Regions from separate parts of the Alteromonas sp. K632G genome, predicted to be linked through region 3. Evidence: predicted binding sites of a transcription regulator. Region 3 holds the regulator's gene; each other region holds the start of a gene.
What was found. The regulator FNR, encoded in region 3, switches genes on or off when oxygen is low (the NO sensors DNR and NnrR bind a similar motif). The targets are predictions, from matches to a motif close to TTGATCTAGATCAA.

Region 1 (10,894 bases), on a different contig from region 3:
AAAAGACAAGCGCCCCTTCTCTATTGCCAATGCAGCCTATGATAATTCACGCATTGAACTTCACATTGGCGCAGAGCCTGGCAATACTTTCGCCGGCGAAGTATTAAGTCGTATGAAAGAAGAAGGCGAAATTAGTCTTAGCGTAAATAACGGTGAAGCCTTTTTACAATCAAATGGCTTGCCGATGGTACTAATCGCTGGCGGCACAGGCTTTTCCTACACCTACTCTATCTTACAGCAGCATCTGAACAGCGGTGATAAAACACCTATTACCCTTTATTGGGGAGGCCGTCATACCGGTGATTTATATCTATCAGAAGCGCTAAATGCACTCGCTGCCAAGCACGATAACTTTACCTTTGTACCTGTAGTGGAATTTGCCGAAGACGACTGGAAAGGTAGAACAGGATGGGTTCACCATGCAGTATTAGCCGACCATACAGACTTCGAACACATGCAAGTGTATGTAGCAGGGCGTTTTGAAATGGCTAAAACTGTACGTGAAGACTTTACCGTTCGCGGCTTAAAAGTAGAAAACCTATTTGGCGATGCCTTCGCGTTTATTTAAATCGGTTACGTGCTTGCTTTATAGTTAGCATAAACAGCATCTAGTATTGATACACTCGGTACATACAAGGAGGGCACGCAATAAAGCATGCCCTTTCTATTTTAGGCTGTTATCGACCATTAACTTCTCCACACGTTAACCCCATTTGTTGCTTTCTCTCGTATCCAGTATGGTGATAAAAAAAGAGATGGAGAAAACAATGATAAAAAGCATTCCTACATTCGTAAAAATTTCAGCGTTAGCAGTATTACCACTTTCCTTGACCTTTACAGCGCAAGCGCAAAATGAACAACAACAAGCTTTATACAAAATAGCCGAAGACATTTCCCCAAAGCGCATTGAAAGCGATATCACCACACTCGTGAATTTTGGAACCCGACATACCTTATCGGAAACCGAATCAGATACCCGAGGCATAGGGGCCGCAAGGCGCTGGATTAAGACTGAGTTTGAAAAGATATCAGCCGAATGTGGTGGTTGCTTAGACGTGTATTTTCAGTCTGAAACCATTAGCGGTGAAAAACGTATACCCGACCCTGTCGAGGTAGTAAGCGTTATTGCTATTCAACGCGGCAGTACCGATCCAGAACGTTACGTGATGATGTCTGGTGATATAGATTCTCGCGTATCTGATGTGATGGATTTCACATCAGACTCACCTGGCGCAAACGATAATGCATCGGGCTTAGCTGGAACACTGGAAGCCGCACGCATACTATCGAAATATACATTTAACGGTAGCATTGTGTACGCCGCACTAGCAGGGGAAGAACAAGGCCTGTTTGGTGGGCGTATTATGGCAAACCAAGTTCAAAAAGACGGCTGGCGGTTAAAAGCAGTATTGAACAACGACATGATTGGCAATATAGAGGGCGTTAATGGGGTTATCAACAACACCACGGCGCGCATATTTGCTGAAGGCACTCGCGTAACCGAAACCACAGATGAAGCTCGCACCCGCCGCTTCACAGGTGGAGAAGTCGATTCACCAAGCAGAAACTTAGCAAGATACATTGATAACATTGCCGACCAATACATTGAGAATCTAGATACCATGGTCATTTATCGATTAGATCGCTTTGGTCGTGGCGGGCACCATCGCCCCTTCAACGATTTAGGTTTCCCCGGTATTCGTATTATGGAAACCAATGAAAACTACACTCGCCAGCATCAGGATCTTCGAGAAGAAGATGGTATCAAGTATGGCGATACCTTAGACGGTGTGAATTTTGATTACGCAGCCAAGCTAACTGGTTTAAACGCAGTATCGCTAGCGGCTATGGCTTGGGCGCCCAACCCGCCAGCTAACGTAAAAATTAAAGGCGCCGTTCAGCCTTCTACCACATTAATGTGGGATATAGCAGATACAGCGCAAAACCCTCAACTGTCGGGCTATAAAGTTTACTGGCGTCATACCGATGCACCGCAATGGGAATTTAGTAAGTTTGTTGGTAAGGTGAACGAAGCCACGTTAGAAAACGTAGTAATTGACAACTACTTTTTCGGGGTTGCCAGTGTGAACAACGATGGCATTGAAAGCCCAGTTGTATTCCCAGGCGCTGCAGGCAGTTTTGGCCAGTAACGGTTATACTGTTGATAGGTAATAGCGCCTATAGATAATAATAATGTTGTTTTGGAGATGTCGCCCGTGTTGGTGAGAGTCATCGCTTTATTAAGTTTTATCACCGTGGTGGCGCCGTTAAAGGCAAACAGTGTCACACTTGCCGCAGCGCCATTTGAAACTTACGTAAGCGATGAGGGCGAACCTTCAAGACTCACGTCTATCGTTGAAGCGGCGTTCTCGCGAATGCAAACCGACCTGGAGCTTCAGGTTATGCGCGATGCTTTCTTAGGTAGCGCAGTACGTTCTGGTAAGGTGGATGGCGAGTTCGCCTATATAGATTTAGGTGAAAGAAAAGACACGGTTACCCTTTCAGCCCCCTACCTTCCCATCTATTTATATGCCACGGGTAAAAAATACGATGTTGAAGAGATTAAGCTGATACCGCATTTAAAAGACAGCCGCGTAGCGATAGAAAACCGCTTTGCTAATACGCCAAAGTTCCGCATGCTAAAAGAAATCAAGTGGTCACGTAATCCCAGCACGTACGACGCTTTTAAGCAGCTAGCCGATGACAGAGCGCCGTATTTAATTACTACCCACTTGTTGATTGAAGAGTTTAATTTACTTCTTGATAAAGACGGTGAAGAGCTTTTACACGTATCTTCAGCATCGTTGATGAACGCTGGTTTTTCCTTGGCACTTGGCACAAGTACGCCTAACGCTAAGGCCACTATTGAAGCGTTTGAACAAACCATTCAGGTCATGCAACAAGATGGCAGTTACAATAAAATTCTGGGGCTACCTTGGCTATCCAAAGACATTAACAACGACGGTATCGCCGACTATATTGGTGAAACTAGTGTGAGCCTTGTACCCACAGATACACTTACCGCCTACCCACTCGATAAATCGTTACCTGGTGATAGCAGTATTTACGTTATTGATGGTGTTATCGTTGAAACGAAAGCTGAAGCGATGGCTATGCTTGATGGCGTTAAGGCCGAGCGAGAAAGTTTGCTCGACCCTGATGTTTATAAAACCATGATTAGACGCTGGTAGTTATTTAACTGCGCTTTTTATTGCGCTTTTTATTGCGCTTTTTATTGCGCTTTTTAGGAGCAGATTTTAGCAGTGCCTTTTGCTAGCACTGTAGAAGAGCGCCCTTATAGTCAATCATTTTGCGAAACCGCTCTCGCTTTCTTAATTTTCAACTAGTGATTTCAAGAATATCAAATGTTGAGCCAGCATCCCCTCTGATTAACAAAATACAATCGGAAGTTTGCGCCGGAAACTCTATTTTGTTCTCCCAACCTTCTATATATTTTTGTTGATAATCGTTGCATCTAAGCTCCACTGAATCAACATTCCCTTGAGAAACTTCAACTTTAAATGTTGAGGGATCATACGTTTGAGACCACGCGCCTAAATGACTCAGCTGACCTTTAGTGACGTTTGCTGACCCAGTCGCTTTAGCAGCCTTCAGTGCATCTGCAAATTGTTGATAGGTTTCTTCAGATAAATTAAGGCCATTAACACTTCCCATTCGCGAAAGGGTTTCGGCGGCACCATTAAAATTGCCGAAATAAAGCTGTGACTGAAAAAGATTCACCGTCGACTTAGCCAATATTGCTATAGGCAAGTGTTCGTATAAATCTACTGTAATTTGGGATTGGCGCATATATTCTAAAAAATTTTCATTTTTATAATAATAGATAGACTTTAACCACGCAGCCAAAGCATGTTCGTTTAAATTTTTAGTATGGTCTTCTACCAAATTGTCTATGGATTTTTTTATGTTAAGCATATCTGCGGTAGGGCTAGAAAGCGCATCTATGGTAGCTTGGTATTCTTTTGCAAAGGCAGGCGTCACGCTACCTTCGCTATGGCCAGCCTCTGAGTATGTGTGTTTAACAAACAGAGTTTGAGCACTTGCTACTGGCTTATTGTTAACGAGCGCAGGAGAATATTGAAGGTTTCTTATGTATTTAGTGACTTTTTTGACATATCTGTCTTTGCCTGAATAATCAAAAACAACGATATCTTTCGTTGTGCCGTCTTTGTCTATTATAAATGAAACTCTTGTCCAACCTTCCATGCCTCCGCGCGAGGTAAAGGTCTCTTCCACTTTATTAGCATTTTTTATTATTTTGGCGGCTTTAACTTCTTTGCTGTTACCATTGGCAAAAGAGAAGCTGCTGGACACGATCAATAACACGCATAATAGCGCAGAAAATATTTTCACAATTTATCCCTAATTTTTAGCGTGTTAAAAGTAATAAACCTCAACATCGCGTTTCCTGTTTAATTCTATATTGTTTATAGCACCTATCTTTTAAACTTAACAATAAATCGAAACGTCACGAGACAACTTATCAACGAACATAAGATTCACCATGCCCATTTATGTCGTTTTCGAGTTCCTCCTAACATAATTTTCATCTGATACTTGTTGATCTCAATCAAACTTCGGCATAAACTTTCAGTAATTTCTGAAAGTTCAGCAGGTATAGACATGAAAATGACACCACTTATTACTTCCGCGGTTATGCATTTCGGCGAAATGGGCAGTCGTTGGGGCTTTAACCGTACTGTGGGCCAAATTTTGGCGCTGATTGTACTTGCTGATGAACCCATCTCAGCGCAAGAAATCGCCGACGCGCTAAATATATCTCGCGGCAACACCAGCATGGGATTAAAGGAGCTTCAGTCGTGGCGCTTGGTAAAACAGCACCTTGTCCCTGGCGAACGAAAAGAGTTCTTTATTGCAGGCGGTGACATTTGGACCCTAGCAAACCGCGTATTCGAAGAGCGCCGCAAACGCGAAATAGACCCTACCATGAGTTTATTGCGAGATTTATTACTCGATACGCCCGCCAACAAAACTGAAGCCAACGCACAAGATAAGCTGAATGAAATTCATGACTTATTAGAGTCGGTAACCGCATGGTCACAAGAGCTTCAAAACCTAGGCCCAGATAAACTTAACACCTTGATGAAACTCGGCTCGGGTGTTGGCCGTATGTTAGAACTGAAAGACAAAATTCTTCCGGGAAAAAATTCCGTTAATTAAGGAGACTATCTGTGGATGCGTTTTTGCTGTCTCGTTTACAATTTGCATTAAATATTAGTTTTCATATTCTGTTTCCTACTATCACCATGGCAATGGGATGGTTCCTTTTCTACTTCAAATTTCGCTCAAATGTAACCGGCCACCCTGTTTGGATGCGTATGTACCGCTTCTGGGTGCGCGTATTCGCACTAAGCTTTGCACTTGGTGTAGTAAGTGGCGTGACCATGTCTTTCCAATTTGGTACCAACTGGCCCGGCTTCATGGAGCGGGTGGGTAATGTGGCAGGCCCCCTATTGGGCTACGAAGTCCTTACTGCGTTTTTCTTAGAAGCCACCTTCCTTGGTATTATGCTGTTTGGTATTCGCCGAGTCCCTAATTGGTTACACACCCTTTCAACATTGATTGTGGCAGTGGGCACTACCATGTCAGCCTTTTGGATTTTGGCGCTTAACAGCTGGATGCAAACGCCTCAGGGGCATGAAGTTATAGATGGCGTTGTGTATGCGGTAAATTGGAGCGAAATTATTTTTAATCCTTCGTTCCCGTATCGCTTTGTACACATGATGCTAGCTTCGGGTTTGACGGCCAGTTTCTTAATTGCCGGTTTGTCGGCCTACCGTATGTTGAAAGGCGATGACAAACTTGCGCCAAAGCTTGCTCTTAAAACCGCAACCTATACCGCGGCAGTGCTTATCCCTTTGCAGATTTTTGCAGGCGATATGCATGGATTAAATACCCTTGAGCATCAACCACAAAAAGTTGCCGCAATGGAAGGCTTGTGGGATACCACAGAGGGTGCGCCCTTGCTGCTCTTTGCCATTCCCGACGAAGAAAGCAGGGAAAATCACTTTGAAATACCGGTACCCAACGGCGCGAGCCTAATTTTAACCCATAAAAAGGATGGCAAAATTCAAGGCCTGAACGACTTTGAAGGCGAGCATCCGCCAGTAGCACCTGTATTCTTCGGGTTTCGGGTGATGGTAGGCATGGGCTTTTTAATGTTAGCGGTTTCGTGGCTTGGTAGCAGTTATTTACTTAGAGGGAAATCTTTCCCACTTTGGCTCAAGCGAGTATTCGCTGGCATGGCATTCAGCGGCTGGATTGCAACCTTAGCCGGTTGGTATGTGACTGAAATTGGGAGGCAGCCTTATCTCGTCAGTGGTGTTTTACGTACACAAGAAGCGGTAACAACACTTCCTCCTGCGAATATTGCTTTCTCGTTCACCATGTACGCCACAATTTATACTATTTTGCTGTTCGCTTATATGGGAACGCTCATGTTGATGTGTCGCCGCGCCGTTGAAATTGAAGAGATTTCTACGGAAGAGCGTGAAATGGCAAAAGCTAGCAAAATGTCGCCGGCCAACACTTAAGGAGCAGCTATGTTATTCGAAAATGTATCAGCAGAAACATTAGGGAATATTTACGTTGGCCTGCTTGGGCTGGCAGTATTGCTGTACGCTATTTTAGATGGTTACGATTTAGGGGTAGGTGTTTTAATACCGCCCCGAGAAGAAAAGTTTCGTGACGATATGATTGCGTCTATTGGGCCCTATTGGGACGCCAATGAAACGTGGTTGGTATTGGCCGTTGGGCTTCTGCTGATTGCTTTTCCCGAAGCACACAGTGAGGTACTTCAAAGCCTTTATATTCCCGCAACTATAATGCTATTAGGGCTCATTTTACGTGGCGTCTCTTTTGATTTTAGGGCGAAGGTCGTTCAAGTGCATAAGCGTAAGTGGGATCTCACCTTTAAGTACGGTTCATTACTTACCACGCTGGCGCAAGGTTATATGCTAGGCATTTATGTAACCGGCTTGCGTACCGACTTATGGGCACAAGGCTTTGCCTTACTGTCTGCTATTGGTGTAACGGCTGCGTATGCGTTTATCGGCTCTTGCTGGTTAATATTAAAAGCAGAGAACAACTTACAAGCCAAAGCCTATTATTGGGCGCGCAGAGGATTGTTTGCGCTTTCTATAGGAATAGTAGCGGTTAGCCTAGCAAACTTAACCTTGCATGATGATGTGCGTGATTTGTGGTTATCATCCACTATTGGCTATGTATTGATGGCTATTCCTGTTGCCTGCTTTTTATTACTTAGCTTATGTGGCGTGCTATTGAAAAAGCTACCTGATGCAGGCGGGAAAGGTGAATGGATGCCTTTTGCTATAGCACTAACGGTGTTTGTGCTTTGCTTCACCGCTTTTGGAGTAAGTTACTACCCGTTTGTCATACCAGGACACCTTACGGTACAAGATGCACTTAGCGACGCCAACTCACTTCGCTTCTTATTAGTGGGTGTCGTTATTGTAGTACCTTGCATTCTTGCTTACACCGCGATGGTATACAAAATATTTTCAGGTAAATCGGAAAAGCTTAGCTATTATTAGCGCCTTCCTACTAGTTAACCCTTGAAAACAATAATAGGCTCCTAACCACCTGGTTTCGGAGCCTTTTTTTCACCCGAAACATATTCAGCTCCATGCAACTTCACTAGATCACTTTTTTCTAATTTAGACCTCACACACTTGTAAACAAATAATTACACCAAAAATCAAACAAAATTCTTATATATTTCTTTTGTGACAGTGTTGACATAATAATTAAATATACGTATGCTTATTTTGGGCAGAATTAAAAGGAGACCATTATGAACAATGTAGTTAAATCATTTTCAAGGTTCTTCAGGCGTGCTCACCCCTATACAGTGGCTTACTATATAGGTCGGAAAAATGCTCAAAATATTTTAGGATGTAAGATCCAAAAGAAATCCAAGATTTTTGCTAGCAAGCAAACTGAAGAACAACAGCATTAGTAACGAAGGGCCCCTAACAGGGCCCTTCTTGCATTAGCCTATTTTAAATTGGTTCACATTAGCACTTAATCCATTTGCAAGTGCAGACAAATCTTCAGCCGCATCGTTTACCTGACTGTTGTTCTGAGACAGTCTATCTCCCAAATTCTTAAATTGATTAACACCATTTTTCGCTTCATTGGCCTGCAACTGTGAATGTTTCGCCAATACGGCCGCTTCTTCACTAACACTCACTAACGCCAAAATGCTTTGCGTTCCTGCTTCAAGGGTTGAGACCAAATCATTAGCTAACCCCACTGAGTCATGTGCCTTGTTTTGATTTGAGCTCATAGTAGATACTGCAGAGGTAATTGAAACCACAATTTTCTCAAGCATGGTATTAATTTCAACCGTGGACTGGTGGGTTCTTACTGCTAGTGTTCTCACTTCATCAGCGACTACCGCGAAACCTCTGCCAGAATCCCCTGCCCTTGCCGCTTCAATAGCAGCATTTAATGCCAGTAGGTTTGTCTGATCGGCAATTTCTGCAATGGTCTTCACTACACTTGAAACATTGTTCCCTTCAACTTGAAGGGTTTCTAGCATACTCGCCGTTTGCTCAATATCATTGGCCAAGTCAGAAATAGCGTCGGCGGTCTCTTTTACTTGTACACGACCTGCATCCACCTGTTTTGCGCTGTCTTGGGCTGCACTTGCTGCAGTTTGTGAACGCTGAAGGCTTTCCACCATGTCTGACTCTAACGAGTCCATAATGTTTACAAGGCCGGTAATATCGGTGAGTAAACTATCCACCGACGAACTTGACTGTTCTGTAGTTGTAGAGAGAGAATTCACCGCGCCCTCTATGCCAGAAACGGCGCCTTTCACTTCTTTCATACCCGCCTGAAACACAGATACCAAACCATGAATACTGTTGGTCATTCTACAAAGTTCATGGGTGCTTTGTTCTGGAAGGCGCGCTACTAAGTTCCTACTTTTCGCTAAACTATCGAGCTTCTCAGCCATGCCTTCTATCGGCTGCGCAATTTGTTTTTTAGCACTATGGTAACCAGCCATGGCAACAGCAGCTAGAATAAGCACGAGAAAGTAAATAGTGAATTGACTGGTTTGTAACTGACTTCCTATCGCCTGAGAACGCTCACCTGCTTTGCTTGCCACCTGATTTCTTACTTCAATTAATGCGTTGTCAAAAACAGAGGCTAATTCATTAACTAACTGTAAATCGTCACGGGCACGATCCCAATCAACCCGCGAGGCAGACATAGTTGCTTGAAGTGAATCCATACTTGAAACTAGCGAATTAAACTGAGATTTAAGGGTATCACCGGCCATATAGCCTAATGCTTTGAATCCAGCATCAACGTTTTGCTCTAATTCTTGTTTTTGTTCATCAAAGGCATTGCCCGATAACGTTGTGCCATAAAGTGAGAAGCCAATTAATACAAGTTGCTTACTGTTACTTTGCACATTATCCAATGTACTTAACGCGGGTAAGGTTTCACTCACAAAAGTATCGACTTGGTGCGTGACCTGCTTGTTGTTCAATGTTAACACCACGGCAGCAATTAAGGTTGCGAGTAATATTCCTGCATAACCCGTTAAAATTCTTACTTTTATAGTGTTTAACATTGCATACTGCCTTCGAGGAAAAAATTAACGTAAAGTATTACTGTAGACACTTTGAAGCATAAACCAATAAAAAACTTATAATAGTGTCTTTAGCAACCCATAAGTAACCTAGACCCGAGCTCTGCCTTTTTACTTTCGTAAATCACAAAAAACGTAAGCATTATTAGGTAATTATTAAAGGTGAGTAAGCGGAAGTGCAGTGGTATATTTAAGCTGCTCCATGGCAAAACTAGAAGTGACATCGTTAAGATCAATCCCATTAACGAGTCTTTTATAAAAATGATCGAACGCAGCCATATCGGTTACCACCACTTTAAGCAAATAGTCGTACTCTCCAGACATGCGATAAAATTCTACCACTTCTTCAAACGATGAAGCATGCTTGGCGAAATCTGTTAACCACTTCCCGTCGTGACGTGCGGCTTTAATTTGCACAAATACCGTCATTGCCAAGCCTAATTTGTGCGCCTGTAATAATGCTACGCGACGGGAGATAACGCCTTGGGCTTCAAGCCGCTGTATACGTCGCCAGCAAGGCGTTGCCGTTAAGCCCACTTTCTCCGCAATATCTGCAACCGGCACGTCGGCATTTTGCTGCAACAGCAACAATATAGCCTTATCCACCCCATCAAGAGCAATATTTTTCATTACCTTCCTCTAAATTAGAATTATTTACCAAATCCAGCCTATCAAATGGGGAGTAATGAGTAAATTTCTCTTTTTCTAGCTGTCATTATTGAGTAAGACTGACTTATAGGTTTTTTGAAATGCTTGATTACGCGATAAATGCCATGCCTGGTGTGGTTGACGATATAACCCACACCATAGGAAACACACCATTAATACGCTTGAGTAAATTTGCTGCACGTCATAACGTAGATGCAACGCTTTTAGCCAAGGTGGAATTTTTCAATCCTGCAGGGTCGATAAAAGACAGACCGGCAATGGCCATGCTTACTGCGCTAATGGAAAGCGCTGCCTTTAATGAGAAAACCGAGATAATTGAAGCATCATCAGGAAACAACGGTGTGGCCTGTGCTTGGCTTTGCGCGATTTACGGCATTAAGCTGACAGTATGTATTCCAGAACATATGTCAATCGAGCGCCAAAAGCTAATACGCCACTATGGCGCACAGGTAGTGACTACACCGAAAGACCTTGGAACGAAAGGAGCTATAGAACGAGCTGCTGCACTTATCGAGCAAAACCCAAACGCAGTGGGTCTGTCCCAATTTTCAAACCACG
Region 2 (10,894 bases), on a different contig from region 3:
CTCACTATAGGTGCTATTGGTTTCATACTAGACAGAATAATGTTGTCGGTTCAACGTGCAGTGAGCTGGGACAAAACCAGCGTATTACGGTAATTAAGGAGAAAGAACATGCAAGCTAAACACTTGGAATTAGAACAAGTAGGCATCGATTTCCCTACACCGAAGGGCCCGTTTACGGCACTTACTGATGTAAACCTCAAAATTGCGAAAGGTGAGTTTGTTTCATTAATCGGTCACTCGGGCTGTGGTAAATCAACCGTGCTAAACATTGTGGCGGGTTTACATCAAGCCACCACGGGCGGTGTCATATTAGACGGTGCTGAAGTAAAAAACCCCGGGCCAGAACGTGCGGTTGTTTTTCAGAATCACTCGTTATTACCCTGGTTAAGCGTTTATAAAAACGTGGAGTTGGCGGTTAAGCACACCATGCGTGGTAAGTCTAAAAAGGAAATGCGAGATTGGATCATGCATAACCTAGAGCTGGTACATATGACCCACGCTCTTGATAAATTACCCAGTGAAATATCTGGGGGCATGAAGCAACGTGTAGGTATTGCCCGGGCGTTAGCCATGGAGCCTAAAGTCTTACTCATGGATGAGCCCTTTGGGGCACTAGATGCACTAACGCGCGCACATCTGCAAGACTCATTAATGGAAATCCATGCCGATTTAGGCAATACAGTGATTATGATCACCCATGATGTAGATGAAGCCGTATTGCTTTCAGATAGAATAGTGATGATGAATAACGGCCCAGCTGCCACTATAGGCGAAATCCTCGATATTGAGCTGCCTAGACCCCGAGACAGGCTTAAGCTGGCTGACAACCCTCAGTACAACCACTACCGGCATGAAGTGCTGACCTTTTTGTATGATAAGCAAAAAAAAATTGAGCCGGTGTCTTCCCATATCAAATCTAACCAAGCTGGAGGTGGTTCTGCAAAAAAAGCGAACAGTAAATCCGACGCAGCTTGAGTTAGGCGTTTAACGCTGATTCAAAGCGCGACACATAAGTCGCTAAAACTTATTTAAACCCTTAGGTGCTTATCCCATTTTTTACTGGGAGGGAGCCCCTTAACTAAAAATCGTCAATAAGAACGCTAACCATCAAACGTTAACATCGTTAATAACAAGGGAACGCACATGAATACGCAAGATATGAAACCATCAACAGCGCTGACAAAAGCACCGTCAAATAGGTTTACACCGGCACAAAAGCGCTTTACTCAAGCTGCACTGACAAGTGCTATGTTGGCGTGTTTTAGTGCGCCATCAATGGCGCAGAGCTGGCATGATGTGCTTAGTGAGGCGTCTACATGGGCAGATTTGAACTTACGTTATGAATCAGTCGACCAAGATAATGCACTTGATGATGCTAGTGCATTAACACTTCGTACTCGCCTGGGTTTTAAATCCGGAACGTTGAACGGGTTTTCCTTTACCGCAGAAGTGGAAGATAGCCGCATTGTTATGGGGCAGGGCGATTATACAGTAGGCCCTACTGGCTATAACGTAGGTGAGTATTCAGTGATTGCAGATCCTGAAACCACAGAAGTGGATCAAGCCTTTATTCAGTATAAGAATGAAAAGCTAACACTCAAAGGGGGCAGACAAGTCATTGCCCTAGATAATCACAGATTCGTTGGGCATGTGGGATGGCGTCAAGATAGGCAGACCTTTGATGGCGTTACTGCTACCTATGCGCTTAACGAGAAAGTGAATTTCTTTTATGGGTACCTTACCCAGCGAAATCGAATTTTTGCAGAAGCCGCAGATTTTGATTCAAAAGATCATTTGTTCAATGCAAGTTTCAAAACAGCGGTAGGAAAATTTACCGCTTATGGCTACTTGTTAGAAATTGATAATGACACCGATAACGCGCTTGATACCTACGGTATTCGCTATAACGGCAGTATGAAAGGTGAGACGGTGAACTGGGCATACGGCGCTGAATTTGCTACGCAAAGCAGCGAGTCAGGTTCAGGCGACACCGCTACCGATTATGATGCGAGTTATATTAATGCCAACCTAGCGGCTACCTTTTCAGGCATTACCGCTAAGATTGATTATGAATTACTGGGTTCTGACGATGGTGCGTACGGCTTTGCCACGCCACTAGCCACCCTGCATAAATTTAACGGTTGGACAGATCAATTCTTAGGTACACCTGCACAGGGTCTTCAAGATATTACTTTTTCGGTATCTGGAAAACTAGCCGGTGGTAAATGGTTGTTGGCCTATCATGATTTTAGTGCCGATGAAGCTACAGCCGAGGTGGATGATTTAGGTAGCGAAATTAACGTGCAGTATGTGACTAAAGTGATAGATAACGTCACATTAGCCGTTAAGTACGGCAGTTACTCTGCGGGTGACACCAAGGTAGATGCCAACAAATTATGGATGTGGGCAAGTACCCGTTTTTAATCATGCTTGAAGGGAGTTTGATGACGTTTTTGATAAAAAGCGACATCAACTAAGCGTTACTAACAAGTTCTACCAAAAAAGCTCATAAAAAAGGTGCTAGAAAACCTGTTCTCTAGCACCTTTTTTGTCTTTTATGAGCGTTAACGTCAGGGCGTTTTACCGTTTTACCGTTTTAGCTTTTTGCTGGAAGCAGCCAATTATTTTGGACCGCGGTATCTAATTGCCGAGTGACGTAATCCCATAATTTAGGCGCACAATGCTTCAAATGTAAGTTACGCTTTTCTATCTTATCTCTGGTAACAGCGTGTTTATTCCAACTACCACCTTGGTTCTGCATGTTTTGAAACACAGGAAGCACCCGGTCCATCGCCTTGGCAAACTCAGCATCTGGAGTTTTCGCCTCTTCAAATTCTAGCCATAATGAGAGTAACTCATCGGCATAAGAACTAGGCAGTAATCCAAAAATACGTTTTGCCGCATCAAGCTCTTTTTGTGCTTGCGCGTCGTGTTCTGAGGCCTCGTTGAAGGCAAACAAATCGCCTGCATCAATTTCCACTACATCATGAATCAAAATCATCCGTATCACCCGAGCGACATCGATTGGCTTCTCGGAATAATGTGCCAAGGTACTGGCCATCAATGCCACATGCCAACTGTGCTCAGCAGAGTTTTCCTGACGATTGCCATCACAAGGTAAGGTTATTTGGCGCTTAACACGCTTTAGCTTGTCTAGTTCGCAAATAAAGGCACTGAAATCTTCCGGTAAAAACGACATGAATAGCTCCTGCTTTTTCACGCAATAAAAATGAAAATGGGCCTTAGCGTTAACCGCTACGGCCCATTTAACTCTTTACTGAAATAGGCATGTTGCAGCCTACTTCAATAATATTAGCAATTACTTTTGCTCAGATAACCAAACAATCAAATCAGCAATATCATCAAAGGTCATGTCAGCAGTAAACGTAGGCTGATATTTACCATTTATAACGAAGCTTGGTACGCCTGATAGGTAGTCTCGGTTCTTGTCGATAAGTTGCTGGTTCTTACGAATCATGTTGTTTACACCAAAGCTGGTGGCTAACTTATCAAACTCAGCGCCATCAACACCGTTTACCACAAAGATGTTTCGCAAATCTTTAAGGTTGGTAATAGTCGCACGTTGCTTATGAATGTAATTGAAGATAGCAGTGTTCATCGCATCTTCCTGTTTCATTGCACGGGCAATTAACATGGCATGGGTCGCGGCATCTTGAACATCAGAGCCTGTAAAGCGCATAAAGTTAACATGCACTTTTTCGAACTTAGTGTTCTCGCCTTTTTTCTCTTTAATTTGTTTTACGATTGGCTCAAATTGGAAGCAATGTGGGCACCAGAAAGAGAAGAATTCTGTAATAACTGGTTTTTTAGTCGCTTCTTCATCTAATACCGTGTAATGGGTACCTTCTTTCCACTTAGCTGTGCCTTCTTGGGCGCATGCGGTCAATGGCAAAAGCATTGCCATTACAAACAATACTGCAAACTTCTTCATGTAATTGAATCCTTTGATTTCAAATCTATCTATCAGTGCTGAGGTTACCACAGGCTTTTATTGGGCACTAGTTTACGCGACAAGCGAGCGGAAAAATGCAACGAATGGATAATATATGAGGGTAAAGCTTCGCTTCTTCGTAAAGAAGAAGCGAATAAAATGTCACTATTTGCGTCTAAAAAGTGACGTGGTAGGTTTTACTGGTGGCGGTAGCTCACAGATAGCAAAGCACGTCGTTCTTGGCCTGCATAGCCCACGATATCCTCGTAGTCGCTATCAAAAAGGTTATTCACTTTTAATGATAACGCCCACTTTTCAGAAATATTATAACCAAGATTAACTGACGCTAGTGTGTAAGCTGACAATCCCAAGGTTTCTGCATTCGCTGGGTAGGGTGGGAAATAAGTATCGTAATGGGTGCCGGTATAGGCCAGTTTTGCATAAAGGCTAAATTTCTCGGTACCTAAATCAGACAATACCGATAAAGCGCCTTGGTGTCGTGCACGTCGAAGCTCGGTGTTAGCAATACCATCATCTTTTTGCTCGGCGTCTAAATAGCTATACGACGCTGATACCTTCGCTAAATCGTGAAGCCACGTTACTTCAACGTCTACGCCGTCACGGCTACTTTCACCGTCTGTATTCGCAGCGGTATACACGCCTTGAGTGGTGTCAAAAACGAAGCCATTAATCTCATCTTCAAGTTGGGCACTATAACCACTTACTTGTGCTGAAACCGAATTCCAATTTGCTTTTACGCCAACTTCCCATTCTTCACTCTCTTCAGGTGTTAAGTCTGGGTTGCCAATAAAGCTATCTGGGAAATAGCCAAATCGCTCAGTAAAGGTTGGGGTTTTAATGGCCTTGCCGTAGCTAGAAAATAGCGCATAGTTTTTTGATACTTGCCATGTAAGACCTGCGCGATAACTCACGGCGTCATCAAATTCACTGTTGTTATCGAATCGTGCGCTTAAGGTTGCGAAAACATTCTCAACAAGGTCACCTGTAGCTTCACCAAATAGGCTGGTGGTATTGTCGTGTTGCTTTTGATTAGGATCGCCAAACAGCACAGGGCCACGTTGTTCAAACAAACGTTGTAAATATTCAGCACCACCTGCCACTTGCCAATTGTCGAAGCGATAAAAGCTTGTCCAGTTAAGTCCTAAGCGCTCGCCAGTCGTACCACCCGCATCGGCACCCGAAGTGGTATTGTCATTATCATCTTTTCGGTAATCGAAAGACACCGTAGATGCATAAGCTGATGCATCGGGTGCGTAGCGCCATGCTAGTTTAGTGCTTAGTTGGCTACCATCAGTCACATTGTCGGCATCAGCAGGCAACCCAGTGGTAACATAGTCAGTACCATCGTAATCATTTTCGTATTGGGTGCTGCGGAATTTCGCGCTTAATGTGTGTGCATCTGCCAACGCATAATCAACATTAATGCCTGCGGTCATGTTGTCATAACCGTCATCTTCATTACCGATGCGCGAAATGTTATCGCCATCTGTTTTAAGGTATGTGGCGTAAGTGCGCACTGCCACATCGCCATTTTGCGTAGCGGCGTTAATGCTGCCTTGGTAAGTACCTTGTGTGCCTATTCCTGCACTTAAATTAATGCTAGGTTTTGCACTGGTTCCTTCACCGGCTTTGGTGGTGATGCTCAATACGCCACCAATTGCGCCACTGCCCCATAAGGCACTTTGCGGGCCACGTAGTAGTTCTATACGGACCACGTTCGCTGAGGTCAAATGGGCCAAGTCTATCAAGCTTCCTTGGCCAATGTCGTTAGACACCACACCATCAATAAGCACAAGCAAGTGATTACTTTCGCTGCCTCGAACACGAAGTTCGGTAAGGCCGCCTGGGCTACCTGATTGGGAAAGGCTTACGCCAGGCAAACCACGAATTAAATCGGTAAGTTGCACAGCGCCTGAGGCTTGAATATCTTGCTCGGTAAGCACGCTTACCGATGCGGGTAGCTTAGCTATTTGTACAGGTAAACGGGTGCCGGTAACAGTGAGTGTTTCTATGGTATCAGGGGTTTGTGCTAAAACAGGTGCAGACAGCATTGTCGCCACAGCAGCGTATACTGCAGTGCAGGTAAAGTGTGTTTGAAATTTCATTGTATTTCTCGCTATGTACTCCGCCCGAGTACAAGGGTGAATGTAAGCAGAATAACTGCCGTGAAGCTAGGCCGGTATCCGGGCTCACTCACCAATACTGTGTATGGTTTCTCTGCCTTCCCATGTCGCGACATCAATAGCGATGACACAGTGGCGTATAAAGGAGAATGTGTGTGGTCACACTGAGTTTACCGTTGCGGGGGCAGCATCAGATTTCACTGATTTCCCGTTTAACCCATAGATGGGCACCTAAGCGCGACGGAGTATAGCTTAAGTGCCTAATAAATAGCGAGTGTGTTCAGGTTTTGCGCGCTAATATCCGAGTTTTAGAGGCGCTTCCTGCATGGCGGAAAGTTGTTCTTTTAACGCAAGAATTTGACCTTCCCAGTATTTATCATCGGCAAACCATGGAAAGGCACGAGGGAAAGCTGGATCTTCCCAGCGTCGAGACAGCCATGCCATATAGTGCACCATACGCATGGCGCGAAGGGGTTCAATTAGCGCAAGCTGATTGGTATTAAACGGCTGAAATTCTTCATAGGCTTCAATCAACGTATCGAGTTGCAATAGTTGTTGCTGTCTGTCGCCGCTCAGCATCATCCATAAATCCTGAATGGCAGGGCCCATTCGACAATCATCTAAATCAACAAAGGTGGGGCCATCGCGCCACAGAATGTTACCCGGATGGCAATCGCCATGCAGCCGAATAACGTCGGTGGCTTTGTAAGCCGAAGAGGCCGCGGTTATAACGGGGTTCAAAATAGCAAAAAAGGCCGTTTTAAGATGACTGGGCAACAAGGTGCTATTTTCTAAAACCTGGCGAGGTTCATCCAAATAACTTTGCGTGTCGATATCTGGACGTTGCTTAAAGGTTTTCGCTTGAGACACGCGGTGAATACGGCCAATAAAGCGCCCCATCCACTCAAGTTGATCTAAATTATCGTTCTCAAACTGGCGGCCACCTACCGAAGGGAAAACGGTAAAACGGTAATCACCATGGTGATGAAGGGTTTTTCCGTTTAGCGCTAGTGGCGCCACAATCGGAATTTCGCTATCAGCAAGCTCTTGGGCAAAACTGTGTTCTTCCAAAATTTGCGGGTCTGTCCAACGGGCAGGGCGATAAAACTTAACCACATAACGTTTGTTGTCATCGGCTTGAAATTGGTAAACCCGGTTCTCGTAACTATTGAGAGCAAGTAAGCCGCTTTGAAGAAAAATGCCCTGAGTCTCCAGGGCATCTAATATAGTGTCTGGATCTAATCCAGAAAACGAAAAGTCTTTCATCGATAAAGGAATTTGGTTGGCTCATTAACCGTAACGTTTTCACCTGAATCGGTGGTAGTGGTCACGGTGAATTGAATGTCTGTTACCACATCTTCCAGATTATACGGGTCGGTTGCAACCGAAATCGGTGTGCTATAAACCTCACCACCTTGTACCGTCACTTCTCTATTTCCAATAAAGGTGTATTCAGGCAGCCCTTGAACCGAAATAGTATAGGTCTGAGTTTGTTGAGATTTGTTGAGTACTTTAACGGTATAAACGTTCTCAATTAACCCTTCATTGGTTTCACGATATAACGAATTGCGGTCGCGAATAATATCAATTTCAAGAGGCACGCGGGTTACAATGTCAGCAACCAATAACCCTGTCATGACAATGAGTACGATTAGGTAGCCAATAAGCTTAGGCCGCACGATGTGTGTTTTGCCCCCCGCCAGCTCTTCTTCCGACGTAAAGCTTATTAGCCCTTTGGGGTAATCCATTTTATCCATTACACCGTTACACGCATCTACGCACGCGCCGCAGTTAATGCATTCATATTGTAAACCGTTTCGAATATCGATACCTGTGGGGCAAACCTGCACACATAGGTTACAGTCAATACAGTCGCCCAGGCCTTTTTCGTGCACCTGTTCATGACTTAGTTTACGAGGGCGGGGGCCTCGCTGTTCGCCTCGTTTCGCATCGTAAGAGACGGTAAACGTGTCTTTGTCGAACATGGCCGATTGGAAACGTGCATAAGGACAAATATGAGTACACATGATTTCACGCATGTAACCCGCGTTAGCGTATGTACACACTGCGAAAAAGACCACTGAGAACGCGGCCCAGAAACCCGTTTTAAAGGTAAAGAAATCAATAAAAAGGGCGCCGATGGGGGTAAAATACCCTACAAAGGTAAGTGCGGTAAGGAGGGCAACTGCCACCCAAGCCGTATGTTTGAGGGTTTTGCGAATAAACTTATCCGCGTCCATTTTTCGTGAATCTAGTTTTATGCGTTTATTTCTAGGGCCTTCTATCTTCTCTTCAAACCAAGTATAGATATATACCCAAGTGGTTTGAGGGCACATAAAGCCGCACCAGACCCTGCCAGCAAAAGTAGTCACAAAAAATAACGCGAATGCACCCACGATAAAAATATAAGCAAGCAAGGTTAAATCTTGCGGCCATAACGTTAACCCAAAGATAGAAAAGCGCTGTTCTACAATATCGAGTAGTACCGCCTGCTGGCCATTAAATCTTATCCAAGGAATGGCGGCGAAGATGGCCAGAAAAAACAAACCGAAAAAACGTCTAAATGTTTCAAGAGGGCCTTTAACCGCACGAACGTAAATTCGACTACGCGAGTCGTATCGCTTCCCTTCAGTATTCGATGCGGGCTTGTGCACCTTTACGGGAGTAACGTTTTTAACCGGAATTTGTTCGTTCATTTTTTCAAAACCTTAGCCAACTTCTTGTATTGCGCGGCGCATTATAACAGCTGAAATTTAAGCGTGTTTAACATAGATCAATGATAGGGCTAATGATCATCTTTATTTATCTTTCAGTCAATACTGAAAGTTCAGAAATTATATTTTATCAATCTATCTTTACTTAATGCTAGTTGACTACTATGGCGATAATAGCTTTTAATACCGAATAAAAATTACACAAGTAATTATCCTTTTGATTTTTTAACGAAAATGTTTGTTGAAAATAACTAACGATAGCTGTGTTGTTTGAATTAAGTATAGTAGTGGAATAATTTTAAATGCTTCGTTTCTTTGTAATCTGTGCCGAAATTGTATTATTGGTGATTGTGCTACGATCGCCTTTTGTTCAGTACTTTTTTTCAGATATACAAAGTACGGTCTCAGGTTGGTTTGTTTCCATTTCTGAGCTACCTGAACAAAGAGAGCTAGATGCGCTACGAAATCAGGCGACAGCGCAGCTTGCGCCATTAAAAGAATTCGAAGCAAACTACCTTCGAAGAATTCTGGCAAGTCGTTCAACGGTAATGCGCTTTCATATCGCTTACTGCGAAACCACCGATATAAACCCGAATTTTAGCCTCGGTAAGCGTCAGCAGTTGTGCACACTGATAGAGCAATCAAAACTACTGGAGCCCGATAGATAGTTACTGGAATCCGATAAATAAATAGTGCTAAGGCGTTGTTTCTTTTTTCTTGCTTCTTTTTGTTGTGCCTTCTAATCCTTCCTCACTTTTACCGAGTATTTAGAGTAAGCCATTCACTTTACGTTCAGCTTCCTGTGCTACTATTGAGCATATAGTTGTGATAAAAGTAGTAATGCTGCTATAAGTTGAAGCCATGCTTCATTAAGCGCCGTTACCCGTTTACTCAGTCTTGTAGCTGACTAATACCGGGTTTTTATAAACGAGGTAGGGGGTCACATGAAAATAGCTAAGTTAACCGGTTTATGTACGCTTTTGCTCGCCAGCATGGGAGTGTCTGGTGTCTTGCAAGCAGCGCAGGTTGAAGTAACCTGGGAAGAGCCAAAGTCTTACCGAGATGTTAAACCATCGAACGAATCTCGAACTCGCTTTAGAGAACGCACTTTTAAAGAGCTCGATGAGTTTTTTACTGAACTCGCAGAAAAACTTCCCGAAGATCAGAAGCTATCAATTACCGTCACTGATTTAGATTTAGCCGGTCAGGTTTGGCCTGCATCTTTTGTTGGTATGGGGCAGTCTGCTACCGATGTCAGGATCATTAAAGAAATAGACATTCCTAGAATGTCATTCTCATATGTACTTACAGGCGGTGACAGCACAGTGCTTAAAAGCGAAGAGGTTAAGATTAAAGATATGATGTTCATGAATACCGTTAATCGTAGGTTACCCAGCGATAATCTGGTTTACGAAAAGAACATGATTGAAGATTGGTTTAACGATACGTTTGCAGAAAGTCTGGTTGCTAATAAGTAGTTACGTTTAGCTACCAGCTGTTATGTATTGTATCAATATAAATAAAAAAACCGCCTATACAGGCGGTTTTTTTATTTAACTTGCTTGATTAAATGTAATCAAACTCACTGCCGGATACGGCCAGCGTGCTTTCGTAGCCTGCTGAGTATGCTTGCTTGTGCGCATTGCGACGAGGCAATATACGTTGCATGTAGAAATCACGGGTCTTCTGCTTAGAAGAAGCTAGCACAGCGTTGTCGGTACTCGCCGCTTTATCTGCCATGCTGTACCACAGCACACCAATTAGCGAGTAGGCCGAATAGGCTAAATAATCTGCTGCTGCCGCAGCTGCTGTAGTGCCATCCATACCTAGGCAGTCAGCTGATGATGCGCGCCAATCGTCAAGTAAGCCCTGCGCTAGCCCTTTACTTTCAGCATCGCTAATATCAGCAACTAGCTCAGCAAAAGCTTGGTAAGTGGCTTCCATCATTTGCCCGCCATCACGGGTTAACTTACGACCAATTAAATCTAATGCCTGAATACCGTTGGTGCCTTCATACAACATGGCGATACGAACATCACGCATCAATTGCTCCATGCCCCACTCACGGATAAATCCATGACCAC
Region 3 (10,894 bases):
GCAAAAGTTTGATGAAGCGGCGAATTTGCCTTTCGCAGACGAAGACAAAGAAAAATCAAAAGAAGATTAGCAGGAGTCTCGAACTTATGAGTATGTTTTGGACAATATGGATTTCAGTGATAACCCTAGGGTTAATCATTGGTTGCTATTTCCTTCTGCGCTGGTGTTTGTCTAACCAAACAGGCGTGCCAGAAGGAGAATCAATGGGGCATGAATTTGACGGCATCGAGGAGTTGAATAACCAACTTCCTCGTTGGTGGACAATCATGTTCTACATGACAATCATTTGGGGTTTTATCTATCTTGCCCTTTATCCTGGATTGGGTTCATACGAAGGCTTATTTGGCTGGAAGAGCTCAAACCAAGGCATATTGACGCTTGAAGAATCGGCGCAAGCGCGTATCGATGCAAAAGAGCAAGGCAAGTTTGTAGAGTACGATCGTGAGTTGGATTATGCAGCTGAAAAGTTCGACCCAATTTTCGAAGCGTATGCGCAAATTCCTGTTGAGGAACTAGCGAACGACCCTGAAGCGAATAAAGTAGGACAGCGTTTGTTTATGCAAAACTGTTCTCAGTGTCACGGTTCTGATGCTCGCGGGCAAAACGGTGGTTTCCCTAACCTTACTGATAACGATTGGTTATATGGTGGTTCGGGTGCAAAAATTGTTGAAACCCTAACGTTAGGCCGTAAAGCCGCTATGCCAGCATGGATAGATGTTATGGGCGAGCAAGGCATCGAAGAAGTGGTTGAATATGCATTAAGCCTAAGCGGCCGTGATGTAGACCAGCAACTTGCTGATGCAGGTAAAGTTCGCTTTGCTGCATGTGCTGCCTGTCATGGTATGGACGGTAAAGGTAACCAAGCACTTGGTGCGCCTAACCTGACTGACAACATTTGGTTATATGGCGGAAGCCATCGTGCGGTTACTGAAACACTAACCTACGGCCGAAATGGTGTTATGCCTTCATTCAAGAAAACCTTGGGTGATGACAAAATCCACGTTGTTGCATCGTACGTTTATAGTCTTTCTAACGACTAAATTCGTATAACCAACAATAATGCTAAAAAGCCTCGTTATCACGGGGCTTTTTTTATGAGAAAATACACCTCTTCAACTGGATGCCTTATTTTTCCTATCGCGCCGGTTTTCCTGTAGTAAACGAGTTGATGTAATTAATGAATACACCCTGGTATAAACAATTTTGGCCCTGGTTCCTTATTGCTGTTCCCCTAATTACATTAGTAATGGGTGGCGTGTTATTGAAATTGGCTATTTCAACCGAAGACAGCTTAGTAGTAGACGATTATTACAAAGAAGGTAAAGCCATTAATGCCCGGCTAGATAAAGAAGCCATCGCGAAACGCAAAAACATAACAACAGAGTTAACCATTACTGATGGCAGTATTGCAGTAAAATTCCATTCAGGTATTCCTCAAGAAGGAAACGCCCTTAAATTGAATTTTTATCATGTGACCATCGAAGAGCGCGATGCAAGTGTATTATTAAGTCGTGATGCTAATGGTATTTACCGTGGTTTTGTGGAAAAGGACTTAACCGGTAAATGGCAAGTCTCGCTTTCTCCTGTAGACGACAGCTGGAAAGTACAAAATACGTTGCAACTTCCCTACTCTGGCGCCATCAAGTTTAATCCGTAATGAGCGAAAACCTTTGTTACCATTGCGCGTTACCTAACGATGCAACACACAAATATGAAGCAGTAATATTAGGCGAAACCAGGCAGCTCTGCTGCCCTGGTTGCCAAGCTGTTGCTCAAGCCATCGTTGATAATGGCTTGGAAGATTATTATCAGTTTCGTACTGAGCCTGCCCAAAAGTCAGACGATGGTATATTAGAAAGCCTTTCTGCGCTTAACGTTTATGACGACCCAGCCCTTCAAGAAGAGTTTGTTTTTGACGAAGGCCAGCACAAGCAAATACAGCTAACCCTTGAAGGCATAACGTGTGCAGCGTGCGGTTGGCTGATTGAAAAGCAGCTTTCAAAAGTATCAGGTATTGCGCAAGTCGCCGTAAACGTTCAAGAGCGTCGCGCACTAATAACCTGGGAACCCGATGTTATTAAACTTAGCCAGATACTCACCACACTAAAACGCATAGGGTATGTTGGCTCACCGTTTCACCCAGATGAACATGAAGCGAGTTATAAACGCGAGCAAAAATCGTTTATTAAAAAGTTAGGCTTGGCAGGCATCATGACCATGCAGGTGATGATGCTAATGGCTGGGCTTTACTTCGATTGGTTTGGTGCCATTGAACAAGAAACCCGTCAATACTTTTATTGGGTTGCACTCACCCTTACCACCCCCGTAGTACTTTATTCAGGAAGCGCGTTCTATTTAGGTGCTTTGAAGGCAATAAGCGCAAAAACCGTGAATATGGATGTGCCTGTCACCCTCGCGGTATTTGGCACCTACTTTGCGGGTTTACGTTCCACTTTGCTTGAGCAAGGTGAAGTGTATTTTGAATCCATATGCATGTTTATCTTTCTACTGCTGTTGAGCCGATTCCTTGAACATAGAAGCAGGCACCGTGCGGCGCAAATTTCAGCCAATATGATGCAATATATTCCGGTTTCAGCGGCTAAAATTGAAGGTGATGGCAGTATCGTTCAGATCCTTGCAAAGCAATTAGCGCCCAATGATGTAGTACTAGTGAAGCCCGGTGAGACCATCCCTGTCGATGGTATTGTGCTAGACGGTACCGCTGCGGTTGATGAGTCTATGTTAACGGGAGAATTTAACCCCGTCAGTAAATCGGCCAGCCATGTAGTTTACGGCGGTACAGTAAACCAAGATGGCACACTAACGGTTAAAGTGACCCAAAGCTTAAAGCATGCCTTGGTCAATCAAATCGTGCGTTTACAAGCTAGCGCCATGGCAAGCAAGCCAAAAGCTGCGCAGATTGCCGATAACTTTTCCCGTTACTTTGTGTTCTCGGTATTGCTGATATCGGCTTTAACGTACAGTTATTGGTCGTTTGTGGGCAGTGAAGATGCTTTTTGGATCACCATCTCTGTATTAGTGGCAACCTGCCCTTGTGCGCTAGGCTTAGCCACACCTTCAGCGTTAACCTGCGCTATGGCGAAGCTGAATCGTCAGGGCATTTTGTTAAAGCGTGCTGACGCCTTAGAGCAACTTAACGATATTGATACCATTGCCCTTGATAAAACCGGCACACTGACCGAAGGTAAGTTCTCATTGCAACAGCGCTGGTTTGCTAAAGGGGTAGATCCAGTGCAGGTAATGGCGCTAACTACATTGTTAGAGTCTCGTTCTGAGCACCCTATTGCCCGTGCCTTCGACAACGATAATGTTAAGTCAAAACATAGAACCCTGCCTAATACCATGAACGGATTTACCGTTACACCAGGTGGCGGCATTAGTGGTGAGATAGACAACGTCGTTTTTACTATGGGTTCAGCCGTATTTTGTAATTTATCAACCACCTCAAAGGTAGATATACCGGCAAATGTGTTTTTGTGTGCCGACGGTGTATTAATGGCCGCGTTCTGCGTAAATGATAGCTTGCGGCAAGATGCCTTAGCGACACTCACCGCACTGAATGAACATCAATTAGTGGTGCTAAGTGGCGACACACAGAAAAACGTTGATGCACTTACTGCTAGTTTACCAATCAACTTAGCAAAGGGTGGCTTATCACCGGAGCAAAAATATTCACAGGTGCATACTTTGCAAAAGCAAGGTCGCAAAGTCATGATGATGGGCGACGGTATAAACGATGCCCCTGTTCTTGCTAGCGCAGATGTGGCGGTTGCGGTAGGAAACGCCACAGATGTGGCCAAAACAGCCGCCGATGTTATTTTGCTAGGAGACAGCTTGCTATCGGTGCCAACCTTATTTTCTGTGGCGAAACAGGCAAAACGTAAAATTCAGCAAAATATTGCATGGTCAGTAGGTTACAATATTATCATTCTACCCTTTGCAGTGTCGGGGTTACTCTCTCCCTGGATGGCCGTGGTTGGCATGTCACTGAGTAGTATTATTGTGGTCACCAATTCAACGAGGTTATTAAGTAAATAATATGAGTATCATTTACGTCTTAATTCCCATCGCTATTATTATTGTTGCGCTGGCACTGGTTATCTTTTTCTGGGCGGTAAAAACCAATCAGTTTGAAGATCTTGATAGACAGGGCTACAGCATTTTGTTTGATGATGATTTATCAGGTGATGAAAAGAAGCTAGCCGAGCAGCGAAAGCAGTTACAACAACGCAAAGAAACAGATGACAGAGATTAATATATTCTCTGCTTTTTTCATTGGAATTGCTGGCGGCGTGCATTGTGTGGGTATGTGCGGTGGTATTGTTGCCGCACTACGCACAGTAACGCCAAGTAATGAACCGGCATTACCCTACACCCTTGCCTATAATTTTGGCCGTATCCTCAGCTACACATTAGCCGGCGCTATTACAGGCGCTGTCGGCCAAATGGCCACCGAGTTTGTGCCTATTGCTAAACCCGTTTTATCTTTGATTAGTGGCGTTATGCTGCTGCTATTAGCGTGTTATTTGGGAAAGTGGTGGCAAGGCTTGAATTATATTGAAGCTATGGGACGCGGCTTATTTAAAGCTATTCAGCCAATATCTAAACGATTTCTTCCATTCAAAAGCCCGGTTTATGCACTACCCTATGGTTTTATATGGGGCTGGCTACCCTGCGGGTTGGTCTATTCCACGTTAACGTGGTCATTAGCATCGGGGTCGGCCGTTGACGGCGCTGCCATCATGTTATTTTTTGGGTTAGGTACTCTGCCCACTTTGTTAGCTGCAAGCGCAGGTAGCCAGTACCTAATAGCTGGTTTTAGGCACCCCGTGGTAAGACAATGCTTTTCCGTAATAGTGGCTATTTACGCTCTCTTTTTAATTTATGCAGCAATTTCATAAACAAAAGAGTAAGATTAATATTAAGTCGACCCTATTTATAGTTTGAACCTATGAGCAAAGGAAGCCAATTCTCAATTCATTGTCAAAATTGCAGTTTCAGCCACTTGTGTTTGCCCGTTGCGCTAAACAAGACTGAGATTGAATCTTTAGATGATATTATTGAGCGAAAGAAACCCCTTCACAAGAGTGATTTGCTGGTAAAGTCGGGAGATAAATTCAACTCTCTTTACGCAGTACGCACGGGCTCTTTTAAGTCTTTCGTCACCAATTCAGATGGTGAAGAGCAGATTACAGGTTTTCACTTCCCTGGCGATATTATCGGCTTCGATGCCTTACGGGAAAATAAGCACCAAAGTTATGCTCAGGCATTAGAAACCGCCATGGTGTGCGAATTACCGTATGAAACGCTTGATGAAATGTCGGTTCAATTTCCTAAGTTAAGACATCAAATAATGAGTTTTATGAGTGCGGAAATTAAACAAGATCATGATCTCATGATGTTGCTTAATAAACGCTCAGCGGAAGAACGTCTATTGTATTTCCTCTCTCAGCTTTCTCAACGTTTCGAAGAACGTGGATTTTCAAATAAAGAATTTCACCTAACCATGACTCGAAATGAAATTGGGAACTATCTTGGTCTAACTATTGAGACCATTAGCCGCCTGTTAAGCCGTTTTCAAAAAGAAAATATTATCCAAGTGGACGGTAAACTCATCACTATTTTAGATTTTGATGAGATGTCACAACGTTTAACGTCTGTGGTTGCACCTAATATCGCCTGTAATAGCTAATCTTCAAAGCTTTTGATCTAAAACAAGTTACGTAATAGCAAATAGGTATTACACTTAAATTGTAGCAACCAAAATTCTGACTATGTTTGGAGGGGTTATGATTAAGTATGAGCGTATTTTAGCGGTTATTGAAGCCGATAGAGAAACCCAACCTGCGCTTAGCCGTGCATATGAACTTGCCAAAAAGACAGGTGCCTCTGTCACCGCCATGCTGGTGGTTTACGACTTATCTTACGATATGACAACCATGCTTAGCCCTGATGATCGTGAAGCCATGCGTGATGCGGTCACTAAAGAACATGCTGGATGGTTGAAAAAAACTTTAGACGACTTAGGTTTTTCTAAAACAGATATAGTTGTGGAATGGAACAACCGTGCCTTTGAAGCTGTGGTGCATTATGTCATCGACAACAGTATAGATTTAGTGGTAAAAGCAACTAAGCGCCATGACGATTTAGCTTCTGTTATTTTTACTCCTACAGACTGGCATCTACTTAGAAAATGTCCCTCCCCCGTATTATTGGTTAAAGATCATGAATGGCCTGAAAATGGTGAAATTATTGCCGCGGTAAATGTAGGCAGTGAAGACGACGAGCATGCCTTACTTAACGACAAAATCACGGTGATTGCTAACGATTATGCCGCGCTGCTCAGCGGTAACGTAAATTTGGTAAACAGCTACCCAGCTACGCCGCTAAATATTGCTATTGAAGTTCCTGAGTTTGACCCAGACACTTACAACAACGCGGTAAAGCATCATCACGAACTTGAGATGAACACACACAGCGAGAAGTATGCTATCGATAGTAAGCGCTGTTATGTGAAGGAAGGCCTTCCTGAAAAAGTCATTCCAAAGATAGCCCAAGATATAGACGCTGAACTTGTTATCATAGGTACGGTTGGCAGAATAGGTATTTCTGCGGCTCTCATAGGTAACACCGCAGAACATGTTATTGATGAACTTGTGTGTGATGTACTGGCAATAAAACCAGACGGCTTTATTTCGCCCCTTTCACGGTAATTCAGACAGGTTCATAAACAGCCTGTCGGCACTGTTTGCTATCTTTGCGCTATAGCTTTAAACGCTATTGTTTTTTGTTAGAAGAGAGGGCCAACAAGATTTAAAAAATCTGAACCTCGCACATTCAATTTTACTTGATTACTGTATAATGGTTTTTTTCGCAGTAACAAAGCTATTGATATGAACAGTGCAGGCACAAACCGTGCGGACGCTCCGTTAACCGCGTCTCAAAACAAACAAAAATACAGCTTTAATAAGCTACAAAAGCGACTTCGTCGAAATGTAGGCAAAGCGATTGCTGATTTCGGCATGATTGAAAACAACGATAAAGTCATGGTGTGCTTATCTGGCGGCAAAGACAGTTACGCTATGCTTGATATTCTTATGTTTTTAAAGCGCATTGCGCCAATTCATTTTGACATTATTGCGGTTAACCTTGATCAAAAGCAGCCAGGATTTCCAGAGCACGTACTTCCTGAATACCTTGAAAGTGTAGGTGTAGAGTACAAAATTGTAGAAGAAGACACCTACTCTATTGTTATGGACAAAGTGCCTGAAGGTAAAACCACGTGCTCACTTTGTTCTCGATTACGTCGCGGTATTTTATACAGCACGGCCAAAAAGCTAGGCGCCACTAAAATTGCCCTTGGCCATCATCGTGACGACATGCTAGAAACGTTCTTTTTAAACATGTTCCATGGCGGTAAGCTTAAATCAATGCCACCAAAGCTGGTTAGCGATAATGGTGAGCACATTGTCATAAGGCCCCTTGCTTATTGTACTGAAAAAGACATTCAGCGTTATTCTGATGCCGTAGAATTTCCTATTATTCCTTGCAACTTGTGCGGGTCTCAAGAAAATTTGCAGCGTCAGAACGTAAAGGCCATGCTACAAGATTGGGATCGCCGTTTCCCTGGGCGTATTGAGTCAATGTTTAGTGCGCTTCAAAATGTAGCGCCGTCACATTTGGTCGACAAGAATTTGCACGACTTTAAAGGCATCTCTACACAGAACGGGCCGGTTGAAGATGGTGATATTGGTTTCGATCCGCCCAGCTTCGAGTCACCCAGTGAGCCTACTGACGACACGGTTCACGTTATCAATTTGATGGAATCAAACTAAATGAAAATTGGTCTAGCATTAGGTGCGGGTGCCGCAAGAGGTTGGACCCACATTGGTATTATTCAAGCATTAGAAAAGCTGGGTATTAAAATTGACGTGGTGGCAGGTTGCTCTATTGGTGCCTATGTTGGTGCCGCTTACGCTAGTGGTAAGTTAGAAGGCCTAAAAGAGTGGTCTTGTTCTTTGTCAGATTGGCAGGTACTTGCTTTGATGGGCGTTGGTTTACGTAGGGGCGGTATTGCTAGCGGGCAAAAAGTGTTTGATAAACTTGCCAGCGAATTTTGTGCCCCAACCTACGAAGCAATGGAAAAACCGTTCGCCTCTGTGGCTACCGATTTGCACACAGGTCGTGAGGTAGTGTTTAGTTCCGGCGAGATTGGCAATACCATTCAAGCTTCGTGTGCTATTCCTGCCCTATTTGCCCCAGTCGCCCATGGCGATCGTTGGTTAGTAGATGGCGCGGTGGTTAATCCAGTGCCTGTTAACCTGTGTCGCCAACTTGGTGCAGACTTTGTTATTGCCGTAAACCTTAATGCTGATTTCAGGCCGCTTAGGCTTGAAAAATTACGACTCGATCACGAAGAAAACCAAAGAAAAACCGAAGACTTTTTCACTAAAAGCCAAAACGTGCTTAAGCAGTGGTTCTCACCTGATAGTAAAGAAAAAGCAGAAACGGAAAGTGAAACCGATAGTAAACATAGCGAGCAAAACGAAGGCGTTGCTAGCGACGCTATTGAGGCCATAGAAGAAACAATTTCGCCGCCACCAAATAAAGTCCCTAAAGGTAACCCTCCAGGGATTTTAAGTGTAATGAGTAGTTCGTTAGAAATACTTCAAGCAAGGGTGACACGTTCTCGTTTAGCGGGCGATCCGCCGGATATTCTGATAGAGCCCCAACTAACCGACGTGGGTATTATGGAATTTCACCGCGCACAAGAGCTATGTGAAAAGGGTGAAGAAACCATCACCCGTATTGCTGAGCAAATTAAGTATCAGCTATTAGCTTGATGCCATAGCGGTAACACGAAGTGGGGCTTTCGGTAGTGTGAGCCCTTTATTTTCGTTAATTTCACTTTGTTCTAAGTGAAGTATGCCGTTATTAATATGCAGGCCTTCTGGGGTAATATAATCCAGATTTTTATCATCAAATTGCAACATCAACCCTTTCACCGTTGGCATTAAGAACGATAAAAAGCTGCCCATTTCATTGAAGAACGCTTCATATTGGCCATAGATAAAATTCAGCTCTTCTTTTGTATAACTGGCGGTTAAGTATTCACTTTTTGTTTCTAGCTGCACAGACATATCACATACATTAGCCGCTTCAGTTAAATCGATACTAATATAGGCATTTGCCAATTTTAGCGCTTTCTCCGTCGGTACAGTGAATCTATACTCATCACTAACCTCTAATGGCATAGTTTGTTTGTCAGTGACTATCTCAGCGTTATTAATTTCACATAACCGCCCTTCACCAACACGCAGAAAACCAAAAGCGAATTGCAAAGCTTGAGTGTCTTCATTATCCAGTTTTTTTACGTGACTATAAAAACGGCTGTATTCCACATTCACCATTTCAGCGGCAACACTTGAGGTGAGTAATGCGCCTATAAGCGCGCATGCTATACGTTTCATTCGGTTAAGAACTCCTGGTTAAACCGGATCATGGTTTGTAATTCGTCTACATAGGCCGCGCCGCGCTCAGAGTAATTCATTAATCCCTCTGCCAAGGCTACGCCAGTAATGGGGATTTGATTTGCTCTTAACCGCTCTCTGATTTCTCGCAAATCGGTATAGGCATCGTGTCTATTCAGGTTACGCATATAAGTATAAGTCGCCCGAGATAGGCTTGGGAACTTCGCGACTTCGTGCGTTGCGCCGGCATTTCGTTTACCGGGAACAAAACCACATCCTTTCACAAAGCACCAAATACCAAAGAAGTTATAACCTTTTCTAGCAAAACGACTGGTGCCCCATGCCGACTCGTTTGCCGCTTGCACGAGCACGAGTTCAGCAGGCAAAATATCAATTTTGTGAAGTAACGCAAGCAGACGAGATGTGAGCGGTTGTTCCGCCTTTACGCGGTACTCAGTTTGCAACCACTCAAGACGGCTAATGTCATCGTCGGTTAGCGGCTCTTCGTTCAAAGCCTTACGATACAACGTTTGTATGTAGTGTCTAAGGGTAAGTAAATACGCATTCTGTTTTTCAACTTCGGGGCGTAAGTAATCGAAAAAGGCACTTTTCTTTTCTTTAACGTCGGTATACGCAGAAAAGTCGGGAACAGGTTTTGTGGCTTCAGGTGTTTCTGGAATATCTAAAATATCGGGCTCGCGCTTAGTTAATATAAGCGCGTTAATGACTATTACTGCCAATACAGCAATAGTAATTAAAACAATTTTTAGCGTTTCCCGTTTATGCATCGAAGCTCGACTCATTCGTTTTACTTTGAACAGTTTGGCTGGGTGTATATTCACCCTCTTCACCGATCATCTCTTCATACAACAACCCTAGCATACTGAAATACAGGGGTAGAACCCACACAAGGGACAAGCCTAATGTAAACGGAACGGAAATAAACAATATAATAAAAATGGCAAACACACCGGCTAACTGTGCCCAATAAGCATTAAATACCCGGCAGGATAAAATAATAGCGCGAAGCGGAGTAAGCGATTTATCGGCAACCAGCATGAGTGAAAAAGAGGTCGCCATCCAAAAATACACACCAGGTACCACTAACAATACCAAGCCAATTTGTACCACTATGCCATTCACCAATTGAGTAAGGGCTAATGCGAATATTAAAGAGACGTAGCTGAAAATAGAGAAAACCGTGGTTTTTTGACCTCTGGCATGGCTCACCCCCATCATATACAACCCGCCAATTAGTGGTGCAACAATGAAAATAGCGACAATTTCAATTAACGATTGGTGTTCAAAAATGAAGGTGCCGTCTTCATTGAAAGTAATGAACTTCTGAGCAACAAAACCGAGTACGACAAACGTAAGAAATAGGACTAATGAAGCTTGGAATA

Region 1: a site for FNR is predicted at 4,582-4,595, ahead of J5X92_RS17410 (GbsR/MarR family transcriptional regulator). Genes of this name have one in related genera too.
Region 2: a site for FNR is predicted at 8,860-8,873, ahead of ccoG (cytochrome c oxidase accessory protein CcoG). Genes of this name have one in related genera too.

What each region holds. Positions count from the first base shown of each region.
Region 1 covers NZ_JAGGDM010000020.1:13,699-24,592, forward strand. Annotated here, with positions in the region: gene fre (NAD(P)H-flavin reductase) at 1-568, shown strand, start outside; gene J5X92_RS17395 (M28 family metallopeptidase) at 756-2,150, shown strand; gene J5X92_RS17400 (transporter substrate-binding domain-containing protein) at 2,217-3,191, shown strand; gene J5X92_RS17405 (energy transducer TonB) at 3,340-4,374, opposite strand; gene J5X92_RS17410 (GbsR/MarR family transcriptional regulator) at 4,645-5,202, shown strand; gene J5X92_RS17415 (cytochrome ubiquinol oxidase subunit I) at 5,214-6,575, shown strand; gene J5X92_RS17420 (cytochrome d ubiquinol oxidase subunit II) at 6,585-7,595, shown strand; gene J5X92_RS17425 (hypothetical protein) at 7,856-8,020, shown strand; gene J5X92_RS17430 (methyl-accepting chemotaxis protein) at 8,054-9,649, opposite strand; gene J5X92_RS17435 (Lrp/AsnC family transcriptional regulator) at 9,824-10,297, opposite strand; gene cysK (cysteine synthase A) at 10,417-10,894, shown strand, end outside.
Region 2 covers NZ_JAGGDM010000006.1:114,046-124,939, forward strand. Annotated here, with positions in the region: gene J5X92_RS07745 (ABC transporter permease) at 1-93, shown strand, start outside; gene J5X92_RS07750 (ABC transporter ATP-binding protein) at 109-975, shown strand; gene J5X92_RS07755 (alginate export family protein) at 1,249-2,424, shown strand; gene J5X92_RS07760 (HD domain-containing protein) at 2,597-3,199, opposite strand; gene J5X92_RS07765 (thiol:disulfide interchange protein DsbA/DsbL) at 3,320-3,952, opposite strand; gene J5X92_RS07770 (TonB-dependent receptor) at 4,150-6,078, opposite strand; cobalamin riboswitch at 6,130-6,346, opposite strand; gene J5X92_RS07775 (serine/threonine protein kinase) at 6,391-7,362, opposite strand; gene ccoG (cytochrome c oxidase accessory protein CcoG) at 7,359-8,792, opposite strand; gene J5X92_RS07785 (hypothetical protein) at 9,113-9,478, shown strand; gene J5X92_RS07790 (DUF3016 domain-containing protein) at 9,755-10,288, shown strand; gene J5X92_RS07795 (acyl-CoA dehydrogenase family protein) at 10,377-10,894, opposite strand, start outside.
Region 3 covers NZ_JAGGDM010000007.1:49,963-60,856, reverse strand. Annotated here, with positions in the region: gene J5X92_RS08545 (cbb3-type cytochrome c oxidase subunit 3) at 1-70, shown strand, start outside; gene ccoP (cytochrome-c oxidase, cbb3-type subunit III) at 87-1,040, shown strand; gene J5X92_RS08535 (FixH family protein) at 1,178-1,657, shown strand; gene J5X92_RS08530 (heavy metal translocating P-type ATPase) at 1,657-4,059, shown strand; gene ccoS (cbb3-type cytochrome oxidase assembly protein CcoS) at 4,061-4,276, shown strand; gene J5X92_RS08520 (sulfite exporter TauE/SafE family protein) at 4,263-4,922, shown strand; gene fnr (fumarate/nitrate reduction transcriptional regulator Fnr) at 4,973-5,713, shown strand; gene uspE (universal stress protein UspE) at 5,811-6,734, shown strand; gene ttcA (tRNA 2-thiocytidine(32) synthetase TtcA) at 6,915-7,856, shown strand; gene J5X92_RS08500 (patatin-like phospholipase family protein) at 7,857-8,864, shown strand; gene J5X92_RS08495 (DUF2987 domain-containing protein) at 8,856-9,491, opposite strand; gene J5X92_RS08490 (glucosaminidase domain-containing protein) at 9,488-10,279, opposite strand; gene J5X92_RS08485 (stress protein) at 10,272-10,894, opposite strand, start outside.